2 regions of the Oceanobacillus phoenicis genome follow, and region 2 is predicted to be linked to the other one. Evidence: riboswitches for the same ligand, from Rfam matches in the RefSeq annotation. Region 2 holds a riboswitch; the other holds the start of a gene.
The links. A riboswitch is a leader RNA that binds a small molecule or an ion and turns the genes downstream of it on or off. The one in region 2 is predicted to bind cyclic di-GMP.
Positions count from the first base shown of each region.

Region 1 (11,556 bases), 1.9 Mb from region 2:
CTAATTTAGCTGAGTCTTTGGTTTTTATATAGACTCTCGTATTTACTTTAGGAAATAGTTACTGATGCATACCATTTCTGTAATCAGGTCAATAGGATATTTCCCTTCTAAAATAAATTTATCATAAATTAGTATAGTTGTATATACCAGTTAACTTTGTTTTATTGGTATGAAGAAATTATCAAGAGATTTTTTTGAATATCTTGAATGTCACGGGTAGTAATTCTGCACTTTAAGACTAAATGTTTAGTTAAAAGGATAATTGTCCGATTCTGTTTTAAGGTCCTTTAGGTCATTCCCTTGTGGTACTGCCATTTTAGTGGGGAAAGAAAACATGCAGTTGATCTTTTGCTTAAATGTAACACTTTGATCAAACTGCTAAGTAATTGTTGGGTTTAGTGAATTTGGTAAAAGTATGTATAATGAAGTTTAGTAAATAAATTAAAGTTTGAGAGGTACTATAATGGGATCTATTTTAAAACGACTTCAACAAAATATTAATCATTTATCAGAAGCAGAACGAAAAATAGGTGCTTTCATTTTGCAATATCCAGAGTTAGTTCCGAATATGACGACAAAGGATATGTCTAAAAAAACAGGAAGTAGTGAAGCAACTGTTGTACGGTTTTGTAAATCAGTCGGTATCGAAAGTTTTAAAAGATTAAAATTGGAATTAGTTCGAGAAATAACCAAAGCTGATAGCCAATTAACTGATTTTTCTATTCTAGAAACAAAGGGAGAACCATTTGATTTTTTTCAACAGGTTGTCCACGTTAATAAGACAGCGATTGAATCAATGCTCTCGTCTATCGATCGTAAATCTTTGGATAAAGCAGTTAATCTTCTGCAACAGGCAAATCAGATATTATTTTTTGGTGTGGGGGGGTCTTCTACAGCAGCAAATGATGGTTATTATAAATTTACGAGATTAGGATACGCTTGTACTGCTCCACAAGACTTTCACTTAATGCTTTCAACGATTCCTTATTTAAAGGAAAATGATGTTCTTATTGCAATCAGTATGTCGGGTAAAACGAAAGATGTAGTTGATCTTGCTGAAGTAGCAAAGCGTAGTGGAGTTACTGTAATCGCGATAACAAATTTAGACAAATCTCCTTTATATAAATTAGCAGATATTCATTTATGTACACCAACCGTAGAGCATGATTTCAGAATAGGTAGCATTCCTTCTAGAATGACGCAACTTACAGTTATAGATGCACTTTATTTAAGTATTTTTCATTCTAAAGGTGAGCAAGTCTTATCGAAATATCAAGATGCTAGAAAAGAAGTAGAACGATTAAGGCGTTAAAATATAAATAAAGCAATTGAACACTTAATGAAATTTAATTTCATAATTTTACAAAATATAATTGACTAATAGTTTCACTATTGTAAAATAAATACTAAGAATAGTAGGAGAAAGGAAGTGGGAATTTGTTAGAAAAGTTACCAACGGAACAGCGTAACCCGAAAACGATGGATATTGACACAAAATCGATAAAAGAGATTCTAGAGATCATGAATCGTGAAGACTATACTGTTCCACAGACGGTACAAAAAGAAATTTTGTCTATAGAAAAAGCGGTTCAACGAACAATCATTTCTTTTAAAAGTAATGGGAGATTAATTTATATTGGGGCAGGAACTAGTGGTAGATTGGGAGTGTTAGATGCGTCTGAATGTCCGCCAACGTTTGGGGTTTCATCTGAAATGGTAAAAGGATTAATTTCAGGAGGTATGGAGGCGATTATTAAAGCGAAAGAAGGGGCTGAAGATTCCGAAGCAATGGCAAAACAGGATTTAGTAGAAATTAATTTAACAGATAACGATACTGTCATTGGAATTGCAGCAAGTGGTAGAACTCCATATGTAAAAGGAGGACTAGCTTATGCAAAAGAAATAGGAGCATCGACCGTTTCGATTAGCAATAATAAAAATTCAGAAATAGGGAAAATAGCTGAAATTGCTATTGAGGCTGAAACAGGACCAGAAGTTATAACCGGATCGACAAGGCTAAAAGCGGGAACTGCACAAAAATTGATCCTAAACATGATTTCTACTGCATCCATGATTGGTGTAGGAAAAGTATATGAAAACCTAATGGTAGATCTCCAACCAACGAATAAGAAACTAGTAGATCGGTCTAAACGAATTATTGTTGAGGCCACTCAAGTCGACTACGCCACTGCAGAAAACTACTTACAAAAAGCAAACAACTCAGTAAAGACAGCCATTGTAATGATTTTATTAAATTGTGGTTATGAGGAAGCAAAACAACATCTAGATCAGGCAGATGGGTTTATACGTAAAACAAATTAGGGGGAGAGACAATGAAGAAGGAAGAAAGGATAGCCAGGGAGATATTAGAACATATCGGTGGAAAAGATAATATTCGTTCTTTCACACATTGCATGACAAGAGTACGTATAGATATAAAAAATGATGAGAAAGTTGATAAGTTTGCTCTGAGAGAAATAGAAGGGGTAATGGGTGTCATTGAGGATGATGTGTTACAGATAGTGGTTGGACCAGGTACTGTGAATAAAGTAGCTGCTTACATAACGGATATCACTGGTATTAAAATCGGTGATACATCTGAATTATTCGGTGACGATGTTGCTAAAGAAACAAAAGAAGGAATAAAGCAAAAAAATAATACTCCAATGAAAAATCTTCTTCGTAAGATTGGGAGTATTTTTATTCCATTAATCCCAGGTATAGTTGGTTCCGGGATCATAAATGGTGCTGCAGGATTTTTAAAAAACACTGGTGTTGATCCTACATTAACATGGATGCAATTGTTAACTGTTTTAGGTGGCAGTATATTTGGCTATTTAGCAATTGTTGTAGGGTGGAATACAGCCAAAGAATTTGGTGGAACGCCAGTACTTGGAGCAATAGCAGGTATTATCACAATGAATCCTGCACTGGCTGATATTTCTATCTTTGGAAGCAATCTCACCCCTGGCTATGGAGGGTTAATTGGTGCTATGTTTGCCGCTTGGCTAATGGTTTTCTTTGAAAAGCAATTCCGAAAAATTATCCCAAGTGTTGTGGATATTATTTTCACACCAACACTTACCATTCTTACGGTTGGAATGTTGACGTTAGTAGTAGTCCAACCAATTGCTGGTGTCCTTACAGAAGGGATTACCGTGGGAATAAATTGGGTGTTAGATGTTGGAGGAGCATTTGCTGGTGCGGTATTAGCAGGATTCTTCTTACCATTAGTTATGTTTGGTTTGCATCATGGATTAACCCCTATCCATATGGAATTAATTAATGCATATGATGCAACAGCATTATTACCTATTCTAGCAATGGCAGGTGCTAGTCAAGTTGGTGCAGCAATTGCAATTTATGTTAAAACAAAAAATCAACGTTTGAAAAATGTGATTAAAGGTGGACTGCCAACTGGTTTCCTAGGCATAGGCGAACCACTAATCTATGGAGTTACCTTACCTTTAGGACGACCATTTATTACTGCATGTATTGGAGCAGCAGTGGGTGGAGCATTCCAAGCAACGATGAAGACAGCTTCATCTAGTATCGGTGTTTCTGGTTTACCATTAATACCGTTAATTGTTGATAATAAATTTTTATTCTATTTTCTAGGGTTATTAATCACATATACAGCAGGATTTTTAGTAACATATTTCTTCGGATTTAAAGAATCGATGGCAGATAATCTAAAATAAAATACTCCTGTATAAGAAGACTCCTGGTAATGAGAATTTAGGGAGTCTTCTTAGTTGGCAGATCGAATAAAGGAAAAGAGATGGAGGACATGATATGAAAGGAATATCTGTATTTTTAAATGATCCGAATTACCAACAATGGGAAAGATATATTCATCAAATGAATGCAAGTGGATTTAAAGGGATATTTACTTCATTACATATTCCAGAAGATAATCCAAATATTTACGTGGAACGTCTTCGGAAATTAGGGGGAATTGCTAAGACTTATCATATGGATCTAGTAGCAGATGTATCCCCAAAATCGTTAGGCTACCTTGGCTATTCATGGGAAAATGCTAATGAACTCATTGATTGGGGAGTTACTGGTTTACGAGTAGATTATGGTATTGATGATAAAACAATTGCTGATCTTTCTAAACAGATGAAAGTTGCACTAAATGCAAGTACGATTACAGAGGAAAGTATTAATCGAATTATCCATCATGACGGAGATCTATCGAATATGGAAGCATGGCATAATTATTATCCACGTCCAGAAACAGGATTGGGTGTAGAAGATTTTAATCAAAAAAGCCAATGGTTAAAATCAATTGGTCTAAAAGTTATGACCTTTATACCAGGTGAAGAAACATTACGAGCACCATTATATGAAAGGTTACCAACACTTGAAAAACACAGAAAAACATCAACATTTTTAGCATTTGTTGAATTCGATCATAATGAATGGGTAGACCATGTATATGTGGGAGACACAGGAATTAGTGAAACATCTATAGATCAAATTCAACATTATATAAATGAAAAAGCATTTTTATTAAGAATAGATGTATTAACAAAGGATGAAGAAATATTACAACTTCTAAATATTAATCATAACAATCGAATGGATGCAGCGCGTGATGTGATTCGCTCTGTAGAATCGAGAGGTTATGCGAGTAAAGGAAATACTATGATTAAACCACTAGGAATAGAAGCAAGAAGTAAGGGTTCGGTTACCATTGATAATTGTAATTATGGTAGATATCAAGGAGAACTACAAATTACGAAGGTTGATTTACCTAAAGATAATAGAGTAAATGTGATTGGGAAAATCGTAGCAGAAGACATATCCATACTAGATTATATGAAAGCTGGAGCGAAATTTAAATTTCTTTTTTCGACGAATTGAGAAATAAATAAAATAACAAGCTATTTTTGGCTTGTTTTTTATTTTGTATTAATGAATGGAGTTTAGAAGCGGTTTTCACGGCAATTGGCTTTGTCCTTTCACGGAAAAGGAAACCCCTTTTCCGAGTTTATTTTCAGCACTTGCTGTTTCTGCCAGAGCAGTCGCCTTTCATTATAATTATGATGAAATGGACTTCTCTGTATAAAAAATGGTCACCAATAACGAAAGTATAAAGCCTTGGTCAACCTTTTCAATATATATGTTTTCAAATCGAAATAATCGAGGACTCTTTGTAATACGGTTCATAAAAACATCTATTGAATGAAGGTCTTTTGAGGTTACTTCAATACGATAGCTATTTTCTCGGATATTTTTAGTATCTATTTTTTGTTCATTTGACTGTATCTGTAGGTCATTTTGCTGTTCTGTTGTAATATAAGTTAATTCCACATTAGATGCATCAGCATTTTCTTTTATTAATTGCAACATGATGTTTGCTGATTTGCCAGCAGGAACACGGGAAGTGAGTGTATCTGCTTCTTGAGATTCTTCCTCAACTTTTTGTGAATCAATCGAGGCAAAACGATTTTTAAACGATTCTAATTCTACCGTTTTAGCCTCGACTTGCAGTTTTGTAGGCTGAATATAATGATAATATAAAGAAATATATGCCAATGAGATAACAATAATCAAACCAAGAAGTAGCCATGTATGTTTTTTTGTCCATGTATTACTCATTGTATGGAAACTCCTTTTTAATTTTCTCTTGATCTAAATCTATAAGGATAGTATTTGTGTATTGATTATCCGTTTTGTTTATATTAATAAGGTCAGTATCCAAGATATATGGTTGTTCATCCATTTTGGATAAGAGTGTAATTGTTTCGTCCATATTCGAATTAACGGTAGAGATTGTTATAGGTAGGTCTTTACCTAATTCAATTTCTACCAATTGTTCATTATTAGGAAGTAAATCCGATACGGCATGGTACAAATTCACATAATGGACCATATTATCTTGTATGTTATTTAGACTTGATTGAACTTCATTCATATATTGTTTATTAGAAAATAGTTGATTAGTTTCTGATATGCTATTCTCTGTTATAACTAATTGTTCCAGAGTGGTATCAAGTTGCTGTTTTGCTTGATGGTGTTGAAAAAGAAGTATCCCAATCATTACAAGAAGTAAACTCGATATAATAAATATAAAAATATAAATTATTCGATATTTATTAGTTTTTTTTTCAATTAAATTTATCTCTGTATTCACTTGATTTCCCCACCTTACTAGACTGTTTTTAAAGCTAACCCAAAAACATCAATGGATGAGTTGGGTATTTCTTGATCATCAAATGAATAAATAGCTAAGTCAATATTTTGTTGCAATTTATCTTTAACTTGAGGTAGGTATGGTATGTCTCCGGTCAATAACAATAGTTCGATTTTATGCTTTCCTTTTGAAATCGAATATTGATAGAAATCTATAATTCTGCTAATTTCTGTAATATAGTCATTCATGAATGTTTGATGATCCGAATTATATTCATCGCCTGATTGTTTTACTTTTATATATCGAGAGAAGATAGCTTTATGTTTTTGAAAGACAGTTAGAAATAGGGAATCGTTCGTCCAATGGATGAGTAAAACATGCTGCTTTTTTGGTTCAATTAATTGATAATAGTATCTATATATTGATAAAGAAGTAAAATCTGCTGCTCTTGGCTTTAGTTTTGCACGTTCAAATGCATGTATAAATTGATCTATTTTCTCTTTCGGATAAGCAAACAGCAATACTTGTTGATTCGTCTCCGTTTTTTCTTCTAAACTGTTAATTGCTAGTACAGGATTTGAAAAAGGAAGAAATAACGTGTTACCAATTTGTGTATGTATATAAGGTAAAATTTCTTCTGAGCTAAGAGAAATAGGTACTTCCATTTGTCTTATGACAGTTGTGTCATCTGGCAAAGCAAAGAAAAGCTGTTTTCGTTTCCATTTATATTTCTCGACCAACTCTTTCATAATCTCTCCGAAAATATCTGGCTGTTCTATTATCCCATCTTTTATCGTGTCAGAAGGGAGCTGTATTTCCCCGTTCACTACCAAACTTTCAAGAGATGGTGCTTTATGAAAACTGTAACGTATTCGCTCGTTAGTAATTACTATGTGCACTCGACCACTATTCCAAAGTTTCAATCGCATCACCTACTTAGATAAAATATTGAAGATACCAATTAAATAATGAATCTCCATAGAAATATGATATGACAATACCAATCGCGATAAACGGGCCAAATGGAAATGGTTTGTTTCGTTGAATTAATTGGATAGATAATAAAAATATGCTGATGACAGAACCGATTATGCACGCTAAGAAAAATGCTAGAATGATATTTTTATAACCTAAGACAATACCTGCCAAGCCAAGTAATTTCATATCTCCTGCTCCCATACCTCCTTTACTTAATAAAATGATTAGAAATATAATTCCAAAGCCTATTGCAGCACCTGCAAACATAGACCACCATGGGTCTAAAGGTAGCAAAATTCGTAAAGTAATGAAGATGGGTAAAAAGAAAAGCAACAGTTTGTTTGGGATTACCATGTACAAAAAGTCTGTAATACAAATAATAATTAATAAAGATATAAGTAATAAGGAAATAATTAGCTCCCACTGTAAGCCGATGTGATAATAGCTTACTGTAAATAAAATTCCGGTTATGATTTCTGTTACAAAATGGAGTGGATGAATCCTTTCATGACAATTACTGCATTTTCCCCGAAGCCAAATATAAGAAACAATAGGAATATTATCGTACCAACCAAGTTGATAGTAACAATGATCACAACATGACCGAGTATTAGCGAAGGGAAGTTGTTTGGGGAGCCGTAAACCAACGACCATAAAAAATGAACCAAAAATAGTTCCGAGGATAAAGAATAGTAGAGGATAAATATCAAACATAAGCGAGGCTCCTTACTGTAAATGATAATAAAAGAAATTCAGTGGAGATATGAATGCCCATTGGGGTATGGGGAATAAATCCGAATGTTCGCTGTTTTATTTTTCATCACAGACGGACGCTTTCCGCAGGCATCGGTTTTTATGGAAAAGAAGAACACTTTTCAAGTGGATTTTAAGCTCATGCTATTCCTGCAGAAGTCGCCGTCTATCATTACAATCAAAGCCAAGTTGTTGTTATAATACGAACATTATTATATAACTATTACAATTAATTCACTTTTAAGAGGAACTTAGCAATTATGAGATTCTCAGTTGAATTCTTAATTTTATTAAGTTATTTTTTCTCTGTAAGTAACGTTACTCTCTGCCACTATAAACAATCTTACCGTTTTCATCTTTTGTAAACGTACCCTTAGCATAATCGCCATTATTAGGGTGTTCTGGTACTTCTTGTAAATATCCAGCAGCAGCTAATTGTTCTACCGTTGTACTATTTGATAAATTTCCATCTATATCGGCTAGTTTAGCTGCATTTTCTAATAAATCCATATTTGCTTCATGAGCTTCTTCTTTTGAGTTGTCAATAACATTTCCTACAACTGGCACCGCAATTGCTACAATTATTGCTAAAATAACAATAACCGCGAGTAGTTCAACGAGTGTGAAACCTTTTTCTTTCTTTAATAGCTGTCTTAGTTTTTGTTTCATTTTTATGCCTCCTATGAAATTAGAATTCTATTTCGTTAGTTGGCCGGTTGCACTACTAGCTCCAAATTATCCAAGTGCCCACATAAAGATAATTCTTCCGCGCATCCTACTTTTTAACTATTAATAAAAATTATAAAACATATAATAGGGAAAATCTACTATTAATGAAAAATAATTGTAGAAATTTAGAATTTTCTTATTAAAATTGTTCGAACATGTTAAACATTGGTAGTACTATAGCGACAATGACTCCACCTACAAAAACAGTTAAAAATACGATCATAAAAGGTTCAATAAGGGTTTTAATTCTTGTTGAAAGTTGGTCGACTTCTTGTTCATAGAATAAAGCCGCTCGATGGAGCATTTGATCTAATGATCCTGTTTTTTCTCCTATTTCAATCATTTGAATCACTAATTTTGGGAATGCCCAATGATTTTTCATTGGCTTTGCTAAAGAATCTCCATTTGTAAGTGCATTTTTGGAATCATTTAATATTTCTTCCATTACTCTATTTTGAACAATTTTGGAAGTGATATCTACAGCTTCTATCATTGGTACAGCGCTATTTACTAACGTACTCATTGTTTTTGTCAAACGTACTAATGCTCCTTGTTGTACTAGTTTACCAGTTAGAGGAATACGCATTTTTAAAGTGTCGAGATATATTTGTAAGGAATCAGATCTTTTTATATAAAAATATCCAACCATGATAGCTACTATTATGGGGATTAAGATCCACCAATACTTACCTGCAATTTCACTTGACTGAATAATCAATTGCGTGTACAAAGGAAGTTCTTGCCCCATAGATTGAAACATATTAACAAATTGAGGAACGACAAACATAAGTAAAAACAAACCTAAAATGATAGTAATTGCACCCACTACAGTTGGATAGAGAAGCGCAGTAATAATTTTTTGTTGGTTTTGATACTGCTTTTCATAGTAGTCCGCCATTTCATGAAGAATTTCGTCTAATTGTCCGCTCGCTTCACCAGCGTGAATCATATGAACAAGCAGAGAAGGGAAGACTTTAGGATGCATTTCTGTCGCTTTAGATAGCGGGATTCCTTGATCTAATTTCTTATCTATATCAACTAGCGTTTTCTTTAGTAGCTGACTATCGGTTTGGTGAGTCATTGTTTTTGTTGCTTCTGAAATATTAATTCCTGAATGAATTAATGTAGAATACTGCCTTAAAAAGATAATAAAGTCTTTATTTTTTACTCTTTGAAAATAAGTAATGTCTTTATTCCAAGGTTTTGTTTCTTCTAAATTAATGACAATTAATCCTCTAGACTCTAATTTCTTTAAAGCTTGTTGTTTTGAATCTGCTTCGATATTACCTTTGGTTCTATTACCAGTTATGCTTCGCCCTACATATTGGAAATCCATTTTTGTTGGTTACCCCCTTGATCGATATATGGAGCAATGGATTCCGGATTAACAATGTCTTCTTTAACCAAACGAAAAAGGTCCATTTCAAAAGTATGCATTCCTTGTTCTTTAGAAGTTTGTAGTATATTTGGAATTTGATAGATTTTTTCGTTACGGATTAAGTTTTTTACTGCTGGTGTATTTATTAGTACTTCGGTTGCCACACGTCTGCTTCTCTTATCTTTCGTGATAAATAGTTGCTGGGTCAATATAGCTTGTAATATCGATGATAACTGGATACGAATTTGTTGTTGCTGCGTACTTGGAAAAATATCAATTAACCTTTCTATCGTTGATACAGTGTCATTCGTATGTAAAGTACCAAGAACCAAATGTCCAGTCTCTGCAGCAGTTATTGCCGTACTGATGGTCTCGAGATCTCTCATTTCACCTATTAAAATAACATCAGGATCTTGTCGAAGGCTTGCTCTTAAACCATTTACAAATGAATTTGTATCTACACCAATCTCTCGTTGGTTAATGATAGATTGTTTATTATAGTGAATGTATTCGATTGGGTCTTCTAGCGTGATTATATGTTTTCGCATTGTTTTATTCATATAATCGATAATAGAAGCGAGTGTTGTGCTCTTACCGCTGCCAGTGGGCCCGGTTACGAGAACTAATCCTTGATGAAACATAGAAAATTCTTTTACAACATTTGGTAAATGTAATTCATTCAATTCTGGAATATGATTTGGGATGATGCGAATAACAATAGATACTGCTCCTCTTTGATAAAAGGCATTTACTCGAAATCTGCCTAAGTTATCTTTTTCAAAAGAAAAATCGATTTCTTTGTTCTCTTCAAATTTATCTAATTGCTTCGGTGATAGAAGTAAAGAAATCATTTCTTTTGTGTGCTGTGGTTCAATAAGGTTTAATTCTTGTGGAATTAATATACCATTAACACGGAATATTGGTGGATTATCAACAGTTAAATGAATATCGGAAGTCTTTAATTCAACAGCTAATTGTAATAAATGGTCAAATAATTTTTTCATGAGAGTATCTCCTTAGATATTAATGGAAACTTGGATAATTTCTTCTACCGTGGTTAACCCATTAGAAACTTTTCGTAAGCCATCTTCTATCAGAAAAGGGACTTCTTGTTTTTTTACATAATCTTTTATTTGAGAGATTGATTTTGACTGTAATATCATACTGCGGATAGTATCATTTAGCGTCATTACTTCATGAATTGCAATTCTTCCTCTATAACCAGTTTGATGACAGACACTACACCCTTTACCGTAAGAAACTTCTTCAATTTTGATGTTCTGCTTTTTAAATAGTTCTTGTTCTAGCTCAGTTGGATGGCGTTGAGTAAGGCAATCTCTGCATATTTTTCTTACTAATCGCTGTGCAATTACTCCAGATAATGAAGATACAACTAAGTAAGGTTCAATCCCCATATCTAGAAGTCTAGGTATTGTGTCGATAGCATTATTCGTGTGAATGGTGCTTAATACTAGATGACCAGTTAATGAAGCACGTACAGCAATTTCTGCAGTTTCTTGGTCTCGGATTTCTCCTACCATAATGATATTTGGATCCTGACGTAAAATTGACC
Region 1 covers NZ_JBDFME010000001.1:30,425-41,980, reverse strand. Annotated here, with positions in the region: gene ABC346_RS00265 (GntR family transcriptional regulator) at 1-4, shown strand, start outside; gene ABC346_RS00260 (MurR/RpiR family transcriptional regulator) at 464-1,312, shown strand; gene murQ (N-acetylmuramic acid 6-phosphate etherase) at 1,438-2,322, shown strand; gene ABC346_RS00250 (PTS transporter subunit EIIC) at 2,334-3,701, shown strand; gene ABC346_RS00245 (DUF871 domain-containing protein) at 3,796-4,872, shown strand; gene ABC346_RS00240 (hypothetical protein) at 5,050-5,610, opposite strand; gene ABC346_RS00235 (hypothetical protein) at 5,603-6,145, opposite strand; gene pilM (type IV pilus biogenesis protein PilM) at 6,163-7,068, opposite strand; gene ABC346_RS00225 (prepilin peptidase) at 7,082-7,837, opposite strand; gene ABC346_RS00220 (prepilin-type N-terminal cleavage/methylation domain-containing protein) at 8,195-8,545, opposite strand; cyclic di-GMP riboswitch class II at 8,578-8,661, opposite strand; gene ABC346_RS00215 (type II secretion system F family protein) at 8,745-9,941, opposite strand; gene ABC346_RS00210 (type IV pilus twitching motility protein PilT) at 9,923-10,987, opposite strand; gene ABC346_RS00205 (GspE/PulE family protein) at 11,000-11,556, opposite strand, start outside.
Region 1: it holds a riboswitch for cyclic di-GMP, as region 2 does, so the genes downstream of both, ABC346_RS00220 (prepilin-type N-terminal cleavage/methylation domain-containing protein) here and ABC346_RS09415 (anti-repressor SinI family protein) in region 2, are expected to answer to the same signal.

Region 2 (11,556 bases):
ATCAAATACTTCATGTCCAGCATGCATGACTGCTACATCTACGGATGGAAATGTTACTCCTCTTTCCAATATTGTGGTTGTAAGTAATACTTGTAATTTCTTTTCACGAAATTTATTTACCTTATCTTCTCTCCGCTGATCCTCCGCGTATACCTCTTGAAATTCCGATTGATTCTTGATGGTACGTTTGTTAAGTAATTCTACACATAAGTCTCCCTTTAAATCTTTTGCTAGTTTAACTGTTGGCACAAAAATTAATAGTTGTCTTTTGGGATTAGTTCTTTTGGATAACCATTTGAAAAAAGTAGGAGGAAATTGTTTTTTCGACAAGTATTGTTGGAGGCGAAATGTCATCTTCATCGTTGGTACAGGTAATAGATGACCATGATAACGTAGAGGAACAAAAACATGCGGTAGTTTTCGTAGTTGAATTCTTTTTTGTAAATCTTTACGAGGTGTTGCAGTTAGGTAAACCATAGTTGCATGAGGTTTTTTTGCATTGTTTGCAGCATAAGCTAATGTATCATCATATTGAAAAGGAAAAGCATCTACTTCATCAATTACTACTACATCAAAGGCTTTTCTAAACCGCATTAATTGATGTGTAGTAGCCAAAATAATTTGAGACATCCCATATTTATTTTCACTGCTTCCATATAAAGCTTCTATAGGTACTTTCTCAAACGCGGACTGTATTCTCGGATATAGTTCACGAATAACATCCACCCTCGGCGAAGCAATCGCAATTCGTTTTCCTTGCTTCAGGCAATAATTGATAGCATCAAAAAGCATCTCTGTTTTACCTGAACCACAAACCGCCCATATTAGAAATTCTTTCTCTTCTCTTTGAATCGCTTTAACAAGGCTGTTCGATGCTACCTGTTGAGCATGCGTTAATTTGCCTTCCCACGTTAATGGATTGTTATGAAATGCGTGCTTCCCTCTTGATCCATTCCATTGATATAATGGCTTGCATTCACTTATCTTTCCCATTTGAATACAATTTCGACAATAAAAATGATTTTGATTACATAGACTACAAGGATAAGTAGAAAAAAAGTTTCGATTTTTATTACCACAACGTACACATTGAATAGACAAACCTTTTCGGATAATCGTTTTCACGGGAATAAGTTGATGAGTCGATATGAGTGTTTGAAGACATTTCATGGGGAGAGGAATTTCTTCTTCAAGTAATAACTTATCAGAAAAGTAATAGGAGATTAATAATGGTGAGGATGTAATACAAATACTATCTTTTTCTTTCATATATGCACCTCCATATAGTTTTACCGTGCTGTACATAAATAAGCATACATACAGCACGTATGATTATTATTTTTTATACCAGCCAACACCGATAGCACCCTCACCAAGGTGAGTGCCGATTACGGGGCCAAAATAACTGATAGATGTTTCTGCATTCGGATATTTTTCTTTAAATTGTTGTTCTAATTGTTTTGCAGACGCTTCATCATTTCCATGGATAAACACAACGCGTAAATCACTGTCTTCAGCATCTTCTTCCAACATTCCCATAATACGATGGATAGCTTTTTTTCTAGTCCGAATTTTTTCAAAAGGAACAATCATCTTGTCCTGAAAATGAAGTATTGGCTTAACTTGTAACAGACTTCCAATCAACGCCTGTGCTCCAGACAATCTACCGCCACGTTGAAGGTTCGTTAGATCATCTACCATAAAATACGCACGTATAGATTGCTTCATTTCATGTAAACGATCTAAGATTTCATTCACAGATTTACCTTCTTTTGCTAATTTTGCAGCCTCGATGGCATAAAATCCTTGAACCATACAACTTATTTCTGAATCAAAGGTAATTACTTCAATCCCATTAACCATTTCACCTGCACCTGTAACAGCTTGAAAGGTCCCACTAATTCCACTAGATAAATGTATGGAAATAACTGCATCAAAATCTTCTGCTAATGATTCTAATTTCTTAGTTACGTAACCAATGGAAGGTTGGGAGGTACTAGGAAGTTCTTTTGCTACCTTCATTTTTTTATAGAATTCTTCTGTTGTAATATCAATTTCTTCTTGAAAGGATGCATCATCAAATATAACGCTTAATGGTACCATATGTATATTGTATTTTTCTCTATCATCCTTCGAAATATAAGCCGTACTATCTGACATGACAGCTATCTTCATGACTATCCTTCTCCTTAATAGATTTTAACTGTAGTTATTTCATTTTACATGAATTCCTACAAAAAATCGACACAAAAAATGCCTTGATGATGTACACCACCAAGGCACTTTTTATTACCTTTGTTAAATTACTTCTACCCATCCTTTACGGATAGCAGATACTACAGCTTGTGTTCGATCATTAACGTTCATTTTTTGTAGAATATTACTTACATGGTTTTTTACTGTTTTTTCACTAATGTATAGTGTCTCTGCTACTGCACGATTGCTCTTTCCATCAGCAAGCAATTGTAGCACCTGACATTCTCTTTTTGTAAGTAAATGCAGCGGCTTCCTATATTCAATACCTTTATCTGCGATACTGGAAGAATTCTCTTTAGCCAAGCGTCGATATTCTTTTACTAAATTATGTGTAACACGTGGATGTAAGTATGATCCACCCTCACTCACTACTTTAATTGCATCAATTAAAGCATCTGAATCCATTTCTTTCAATAAGTATCCTTGAGCCCCAGTTTTTAATGCGTGAGTTACATAACTCTCATCATCATGAATCGATAAAATAATAACTTTCGAATTAGGAAAGTATCTTACTAAATCTGCAGTTGCTTGAACCCCATTAATCTCTGGCATGTTAATATCCATTAATACAACATCTGGTGCATTTTCTTTTACTAGTTTGGATGCCATTGAACCGTCGTCACCTTCAGCAACTACTTCAAATGACGGTTCAAAATCTAGTATTCTTTTTACACCCTCTCGAAATAACTTATGATCATCAATTAATACAATTCTTACTTCTTTCTCTGTAATCATTTGGAAAAACTCCCTCCCGATGATAGTAATTCTTTTTATAATTCCCTACACGAAATGACAGTAAATAATAATTCTATATCTTCTATCTATTGTCTATTATATACTTAACTTGGCGAATATGGAACTTTAATTATTACAGAAGTTCCTTTTCCTATTGCAGATTTTATATTTAATTCTCCTTCAAGCATCTCTACTCTTTCTCTCATCCCAATGAGGCCAAAGGATTTATCACTTTTTTCATTTTGATCAAAACCTTTCCCTTCATCTTTCACTATCAATGTTAAATCTTCTCTACGAATCTCTAATTTAACTTGAATTAAAGAAGCTTCACTATGCTTAAGTGCATTTTGAATCGATTCCTGCATCAATCGAAACAGAGCAATTTCATACTTTTGATTCAAACGTTTTTCTTCGCCAATAACATTAAAGTTTATTGTAATTGAATGATATTCCGAAATACTTTCCACATATTTTCTAATCGTAGGTATAAGTCCTAAATCATCTAATGCCATTGGACGAAGGTCGTAAATGATTCTTCTCACTTCATATAATGAAGATCGAACCATCGTTCTAACACTGCGAATTTCCTCAATTGCTTGCTCATGCGTTCCTTTTTTTATCGTTCTCTCTAGGATTTCTGATCGGAGTAACATATTCGCTAGCATTTGTGCCGGGCCATCATGAATTTCCCTCGATAGCTTCCTTCTCTCTTCTTCTTGAGCTTCAATAATCTTCAAACCAAATTCTTGCTTTTCTTTGGCGTTTTCGATCATTTCATTAACTTGACGAAAATCGTCCTGTAGATAATTTAAGATAACAGCTATTTTACCTGCTAAATTTTCAGCTCGATTAATAGTATGTGATAACCCAATTAACCTTCGCTCAAGTTCATCCCTCTTTTCCCTCAGCGATTTCTCTTCTTGTCTAAGAATAGCAAGTTTCGTTTGCATTAGATGCGTATTTTCATAGACTTCTCGAATTTCATCTTCGGAATATTTTTCAAAATATTTACTAACTTCAGCTAATCGCTTACGAGAAAATCGAACTCTTTCTTCCAGTTGGTCACCATTTTGAATATGGCGTAAAACTTTTTCTTTGGTTAATTTAAGCTCTCGAACTAAATGTTCGTGCTCTTTTCTGGCTTCTTCACTTATATTAAAGATCTCATCTTTACTGTTTTCAACTACATCAACCATTTCATTAACCACATGATCCAAAGCTTTATCACTTATTTTGATTGCCATAATACATCCACCAACCTATGTTATAATTATTCGTAACGTTTCTCTGTTTGTAAGGGTCAGATTAAGAATATTTCAAAAGATATTATTTATTCCATCCTTATACTCATAAAGTTATCTATCTACTATAATGTTAGTTTGAGGTGAGAAAATCAAGATGTTAAATACTTATTATACCGTAAAACAACAAGGTATGGATGAAATAACTATTCAAAAATCCCGATTTATTGGACATGTCAAACGTGTGGAAACAGAAGAAGATGCACAGAAATTTATTCAAGAAATTAAAAAAAAGCATTATAATGCCACACACAACTGTTCGGCATATATGATTGGAGAGAATGATCACATTCAAAAAGCAAATGATGATGGTGAGCCTAGTGGAACAGCTGGAGTGCCAATATTAGAGGTATTAAAGAAAAAGGGCTTGAAAGACACAGCAGTAGTAGTAACTCGTTATTTTGGAGGGATAAAATTAGGAGCTGGCGGTCTAATTCGTGCTTATGGAAGTACTACTTCTCAAGCAATCAAAACTACTGGAATTGTAAAGCGTCAATTGATGCAAGGTATCTCCGTAAAGGTCGAATACACTTTACTCGGTAAACTAGAAAATGAACTAAGACAATCTACCGAATTTAAATTGGCTGATATTCATTATCTGGAAAATGTGGAGTTTATTGTTTATGTAAAAGAAGAACAAGAATCACAATTTCTTACTTGGATTACTGATTTAACAAATGATCAAGCAACCGTTAAATTACAAGGGACAAAATATATGGAAATTGATGTTGATGACACACCTTCTCCTTCCTAATTAAGTCAAAAAAGCCTACGGACGTATATAAGTTACGTTCGTAGGCTTTTTTGGCTATCTTGCAGTGTGTATATACTTTTTTAAGTTCGGATTCATTGATAACTCTTCAACAAGTTGCTTAATCAACTCTTCAGAAGAGCCTATCTTTTGGTTTTCGGTATCATGAATCATTCGTTGAAGAATATTCTGATACTGTTCTTGCTCCCTCATTTAACTCTACCGCCTTTTACGAGAATATAAGTTTATATTCCATTAATCATGTAGTCGGATTTTGTCTTACAATGAAATTTATTGTAGCTAATCGTAATTTTATACAATTTTTTCAAACATGTCTATACTTTTTTTGTAATCTGAAAAATCATTGCAATTGCAATTAATGCTAGACTTCCTCCAAATATATCTAGGATTACATCTCCGACATATGGGGTTCTATTTGGAGTAATCCCCTGATGAAGCTCATCAATAACTGCATAGAGGGCAGTGAGAATAATAGACCAAATATATATTTTACTTTTTTTCCATTGCGTGTTCTTTATAATAGATATGAAAAATAAACATGTTAGAACAAAAAATACGCCAACATGAGCACCTTTTCTTATAAAGAACTCTATAAAACCTTCTACTCCTAAAGATTTAATACTTATAATAGAAGAATGATACGTAAACTCAATCCATGATAAGTACGGGGTTAAAAATTGTATGTCTAACCCACTTAATAAAGGTTTTACATCTTGGTTCTCATACGGAGTGGCAGATGAAGTGAAAATTAACATCATCCACATAATCGGTAACAGCCAATATAATAATCTTAAACGCATTACAAATACTTCCTTTTAGATAAACTTCTACAGAAATATTACTCGTATCTAGTATATACATTTTCAATATAATTGCCACATCATATGTACTTCATATCTAAAAAATCATTAGCCTGTTAAGATTATAAGCTTAACAAACTAATGATTATTTTTTTGACGCCATTTATTAAATTCAAGGTATTCTTTAAATTGCTCTTTTGATACCCCCGATTTCATTGCTTCTTGAACTATTTGCATCCACTCTTCATCAAGGTCAATTTCAACTTTATCTTCTAAGATTATTTCATTTACAGTAACCCCTAACACATTACTTATTTTTTCAATAAATTGAATGGAAGGGTTAGATTGAAGGTTACGCTCAATCGAACTTAAATATGATTTAGCGACTCCCGCTCTTTCAGCTAATTCAGATATAGACATTCTTCTTTCTTGGCGTAGTTTTTTTATCTTTTCGCCGATCAAGCTTATCACCTACTTTCACTGCAAATTATAACATAATTGCAGCGAATAGTTCTATATTGCGTAAGTTATTCACACAAATTACACCTTATGACCCGTAATCATTATGAATTGTCTGATTTCTTCGATTGTTAGTCCTAATTCTTTCGCTTGTTTAATTAAACGTACCCACTCTTGATCAACCTTAACAGAATGTAATGTTTTATCCACGATTTAGTCCCCTACCTTACATCCAGATAGTCCAGCCATCTTAGTAAAATCACCTTAGATCTGTGACTTTGCGTCCCTACTTTTCAGTAGGTTTGCCTTTTTCTGAGGATTTCGTTTGATTATAAGACTATCATACTATAATATCTTGCTTGTTTGTTTGACTTGTTTTGTCAGATAAACACTAGTTTTGCAAGGAGTAATCATATCTTTTAGCAAATGGATTCATTTGGGAATAGACTTGTATTTTTGCCAAATCATAATAAGCAATCCAACAAATACAACCAAAAGTCCTAAAAGTAGTATTGAAAATATGGAAGTAGCCGTGTTAGGCAGTAATTGATTACTTGAATTTCCGTTATTATTATCAACCAAACCCGAAACTTCAGCCACATCATTGTCTTTACTTCCTTGAGTGGTATCGCCTTCTGCATAGAAGATAAAAGAAAAAGAGCTAGATACACCTTGAAATTCATTACCTAAATGTTCTGGGAAGGTAACTGTTATATGCAAATCTTCATGATTTCCAGCATCTAAATATCTAGAAGGTATAGAAGAAAACTCAGAAATCTTTCCATCAAATAACTTGTTCTGATCATCATCCTCAATTAATAATAAAAGCTCTTTGAATAATTTATCATCACCATTATTTTCAACAGACATTTGATATTCAAATTCGCTTCTCCCCGAGTTATTGATAGTTAGCGTCCTTGGTGCCCAGTCACCAGGTTTCATATTCTCAATTTTAAATAGGAAATCGTCAGGTGTAATGGATAATTCTATTTCATTCGCATCTGAATTATCAGTATCAGCAAATGAATAATAAGGAAAGATTAGTGATACAATAATCCCAAAACAAACAATAAGCAGTAAACTTTTCTTCATTTCTTCACCTCCACTCTATATACTCAAACAATCATGTGGCGATTTGTTTATCTTCTTTTTCATCGTGTAATGCTTTCTGATGTTTTTCTAATTCACGTAATCCCTGCCAAATGGTGATAACAGCATATCCCAAAAGCAAAACACCTGGTATTAACAACAGAAAAGCTCCGTTTTGTGTTTGTGCAAAGCTTACGAGGTATCCTAAATACGGTATTGTAAACCCTGTATATTCAGCGGTAACATTTTCTGCAAATACAGGATTAACATCAGCTGCATTATTATTATCCCCTTTTGTTTGGTACATGATATGCTCTCCATTGTTTAACACTTCTGTAACTCGGTGGGTAACAAGTTTCGAATCCTCTTCCATAAATGTGATGACATCACCTTCTTGAAAACGAGTCATATCTCCACTAGTCTCTACAGCAATGACAGATCCTGTTTGAATACCTGGCTCCATGGAACCAGATAATACAGTTTTAAATTGATAACCAAATAATTCTGGTTCTCCGCCACTCGCTTTCGTTGTTATAACGATAGTTGCCATTGTAATTAATCCCAAAAAAAGGACAAATGAAATTAAATTACTTCCCCATTTAAGTAGTCTTTTTTTTGTTATCTTCATTGATCATTCTCCTCGCCTTCACCTGTTTTTTCAGCTTCTGATTGTTCTACTTCTTCATCATCTTCTGTATTCGTTTCAGGTACAGTCTCTATATCTTCCGTTTCTGCTTGATCATTTTTATCTGATGTTTCTTGTGATTTCTCTTCTTTTGTCTCTGTGTTATCTGTTTGATTCTTCGAGTTCTGTTCCACATTCTTATTCTCTTTGCTACCGTTCTCTACCTTCTCTTCTTGTTGATTTTCATTCACCGCTGTATCTTCTTTTTCTTGCTTAACTTGATTAGATTTACACTTAATTACAATCTTCTTACTCCATTCATCATGTTGTTTTCCATCATTTTTAAATTCAGGGTGTTGGAGTACTCGAAATTGATAAGAACCATTTTGGGTAACATCAAATTTTAAAGTTGTTTGTTTTCCAGATTTAAGTGGTGCTAACTCTTTTGTACTTATTTTTTCCCCTTTTTTTGGATCTCCGTTTTTACTAAAATAAATTTCATAAGTAGTTGATTGTTTCATATCTTTTCCAATATTTTTTATCTGCGCTTGAATGGTTTGCATGTTACATCCAGTGCTAGGATCCGTACCTTTTTCAGTGAATATAAGTTCACTTCCATCCCACCAAACCCCCGCTTGCACATATCCATCTTGATTCCTCTCTGAAAAATACGAGGCTGTTCCAGTTGTAGTAATCATAGATAAACAGGCAATTGCTACATATAATATGGCAACTAATTTAAGGATAAGTATACTTTTCTTCTTTGATTTAAACTTACGGATTCGCTTCATACGCAAGTTAACCCCTCCCTGGTTAGCTATTACTTTGGTTTAATAATTATTAGTTGGTATGATTAGTAAACCAAAATATACTAACCAACAAATATGTAATAGAAATTGATGTATAAATCAATTTCATAATAGGATATTTCATGTGAAATTCGAGTTTCGCAGTATTGATTTTCAATACTGACGGACGCTTTCCGCAGGTACAGCTTCAGCTAACTTGAAAAGAAGAACACTTTTCAAGGGGATCTTCAACTCGCGCTATTCCTGCTGGAGTCGCCGTATTTCATTCCAATTAGAGATCCCTCATGATTATCCACTAGGAGTCTCAGCTTTTTTATACACACTGTTGGTTTATTACTTATCTAAATAAATACCTATTTACTCTTCTTCTTCCTGACTTGCATGGAAGATTAGATCGAATTTAAGTTCATCACCTTGAAACATATTTTGATCCCCACCATTGTCTTTAAACCAGAAATCAAGTTGCAATTTTGTTGTAGATTCTGACACTTGACCTTCTGTGAGAATCACATCTTTTAATTTACTAATCGCAATATAATCAGATAATAATTCACCTGAGTCTTTATTCGTTATTTTGACGAAAATATGATCTGCAAAGTCAGCTTTCTTATTATCTTTATTTTTATCTTTAATAGAATAAGTAGTAGTTAGTAGCACATCTTTAAACGTAAGTGATCCTGCATTATGGAGATTAATAAAATATGTTTCCTTATCCCCAGGTTTTATATCTTCTAAAGATAAATCAAGTTCGCCTGATTTTTCCGGAGTTTGTAATACTAAATCCAAGGTTCCAGAGACAAAGGAATTTTGCGTGGTTTCCGTATCACTAAAAAATGCAAACGTTCCACCACCTACAAATCCCATTCCAATCATTCCTGCAGCAACACCAATTAAAAGTTTTTGCTTGTATTGTTTCATTGCCAAACCTCCCTTATCTATAAATTAAAAGAGAAGGGAGGTCCAGCCTCCCTTAGATACTATTTTGCTTCCCCTTCAGTTTGGTGACCAGTAAAGGACCATGTTAGTTCTAGTGAATCACCTTGGAAGATATTTTGATCTTCACCATTATCAACAAACTTGAATTGAACTATTAAATCGTCAGAAGTCCCAACCGGAAGTCCTCTATCTCCAAGCCAAGGATAAAAGAGATGACGATCAACTACTTCTGGATCCATATTTTTTAATTCTGCTAAAGTTGTTTCAAAGATTGGAACATCTACTTTATCAATATTTGCAAGGAATGAAACTTCTATATGTTCACCGAAATCTTCGTTGCCATTATTACCATTTGCATCAACAACTTCATACTCTGTATCTAATAACACATTTTTAATATCTAATGAACCTTGATTTGATAAATTAAAAGTTCTTATCATGTAATCGCCTGGTTTTATATTCCCTACATTAATAATAGTTTCTGGCTGTGCACTAAGATCTAGAGTGCCAGCTGCAAATGTGTTATTCGTTGTTGCTGTATCACTAAAATATGCAAAAGTTCCTCCACCAATTAGTCCTAAACCTAATACTGCAGTTGCAACACCCATACCTAATTTTTTCTTTAATTTCATGTTTTTCTCCTCCAATTCATAAATTAAATTTCGCTGCATTCTTTATTCCTTTTACTACAATTGCTCCAATTTAAATAAGTCCTTTTTAACGGGTCCATGCTAACAAGGCCACAGCGATTTTCCCCCTCCCTATGTAATTTTACCTAATTCGTTCGCAATAAGATGTAATTAGTTCTTTATAAAGAACAATTAATATAAGTATATTTACTTTTCTTCATTAAGAAAAGGGGTAAATTCGGCTGTTCATTCTATATAAAGAACACTTATCTTTAATTTTCTCATATTTACTCGTTTTTATGTAGTTTATCATCCTTTTTATTCTTTATTAAGAACAATTTACTACCTTTGATTAGTACATCATTTGTTCAAAATAAAATAGCTAATATTAAAATAAATCAACTTTCCCTATAGACGCTTCCTTTTATTTCCGATATAATTTATGCAAGATTTGATATTTTTTTTGTTTAAATATCATATAAAAGTCTTAATTTGTCGAAATATACAATAAAGATAGTGGGGAATAATATTGGTTTCTAGAAGTCAGAGAAAACATCATAAAAAACGTAGGAAATGGCCGTTTTGGCTTGGTGGAATTGTATTAGTACTTTTTTTATTAATTGGTGGAATAATCTTTTTTGTATATAGTCAAGTTGGTGCTGTTGTCGACACAATGCACAGTCCATTAAATCGAGATAATGATCCTGACAGACAAAAAGAAATTAATCAATTATATAAAGAAAAAGACGCAGTTAATATTCTATTGTTGGGTGTTGATGAAAGAGATGGAGATTTAGGCAGATCAGACACTATGATACTTCTTTCCATTAATCCGAATACCGATAAAATGATAATGTTAAGTATACCACGTGATACTTATGTTAATATCCCAGGAAGAGGAATGGATAAAATTAATCATGCATATCCGTTTGGCATTGTAGATGGGGTCGGTGGGCCTGACTTATCTGTACAAACAGTGGAAGAAACTTTCAATCTATCCATTCATTCCTATGTCCGAGTTAATATGGAAGGTTTCCAACAAGGAATTGATGCTGTTGGTGGTGTAACAGTTAATAACGCTACAGCATTTAACAGTGGAGGATATAGTTTTCAAGAAGGACAAATTAATCTTAATGGTAAAGAAG
Region 2 covers NZ_JBDFME010000001.1:1,888,053-1,899,608, reverse strand. Annotated here, with positions in the region: gene ABC346_RS09455 (ATP-dependent helicase ComFA) at 1-1,269, opposite strand, end outside; gene ABC346_RS09450 (DegV family protein) at 1,336-2,175, opposite strand; gene ABC346_RS09445 (response regulator) at 2,299-2,991, opposite strand; gene ABC346_RS09440 (sensor histidine kinase) at 3,096-4,235, opposite strand; gene ABC346_RS09435 (YigZ family protein) at 4,390-5,046, shown strand; gene ABC346_RS09430 (hypothetical protein) at 5,101-5,256, opposite strand; gene ABC346_RS09425 (VanZ family protein) at 5,379-5,864, opposite strand; gene ABC346_RS09420 (helix-turn-helix domain-containing protein) at 6,003-6,326, opposite strand; gene ABC346_RS09415 (anti-repressor SinI family protein) at 6,405-6,533, opposite strand; cyclic di-GMP riboswitch class I at 6,556-6,640, opposite strand; gene ABC346_RS09410 (hypothetical protein) at 6,756-7,415, opposite strand; gene sipW (signal peptidase I SipW) at 7,447-8,040, opposite strand; gene tapA (amyloid fiber anchoring/assembly protein TapA) at 8,037-8,828, opposite strand; gene ABC346_RS09395 (TasA family protein) at 9,204-9,764, opposite strand; gene ABC346_RS09390 (TasA family protein) at 9,824-10,414, opposite strand; gene ABC346_RS09385 (LCP family glycopolymer transferase) at 10,941-11,556, shown strand, end outside.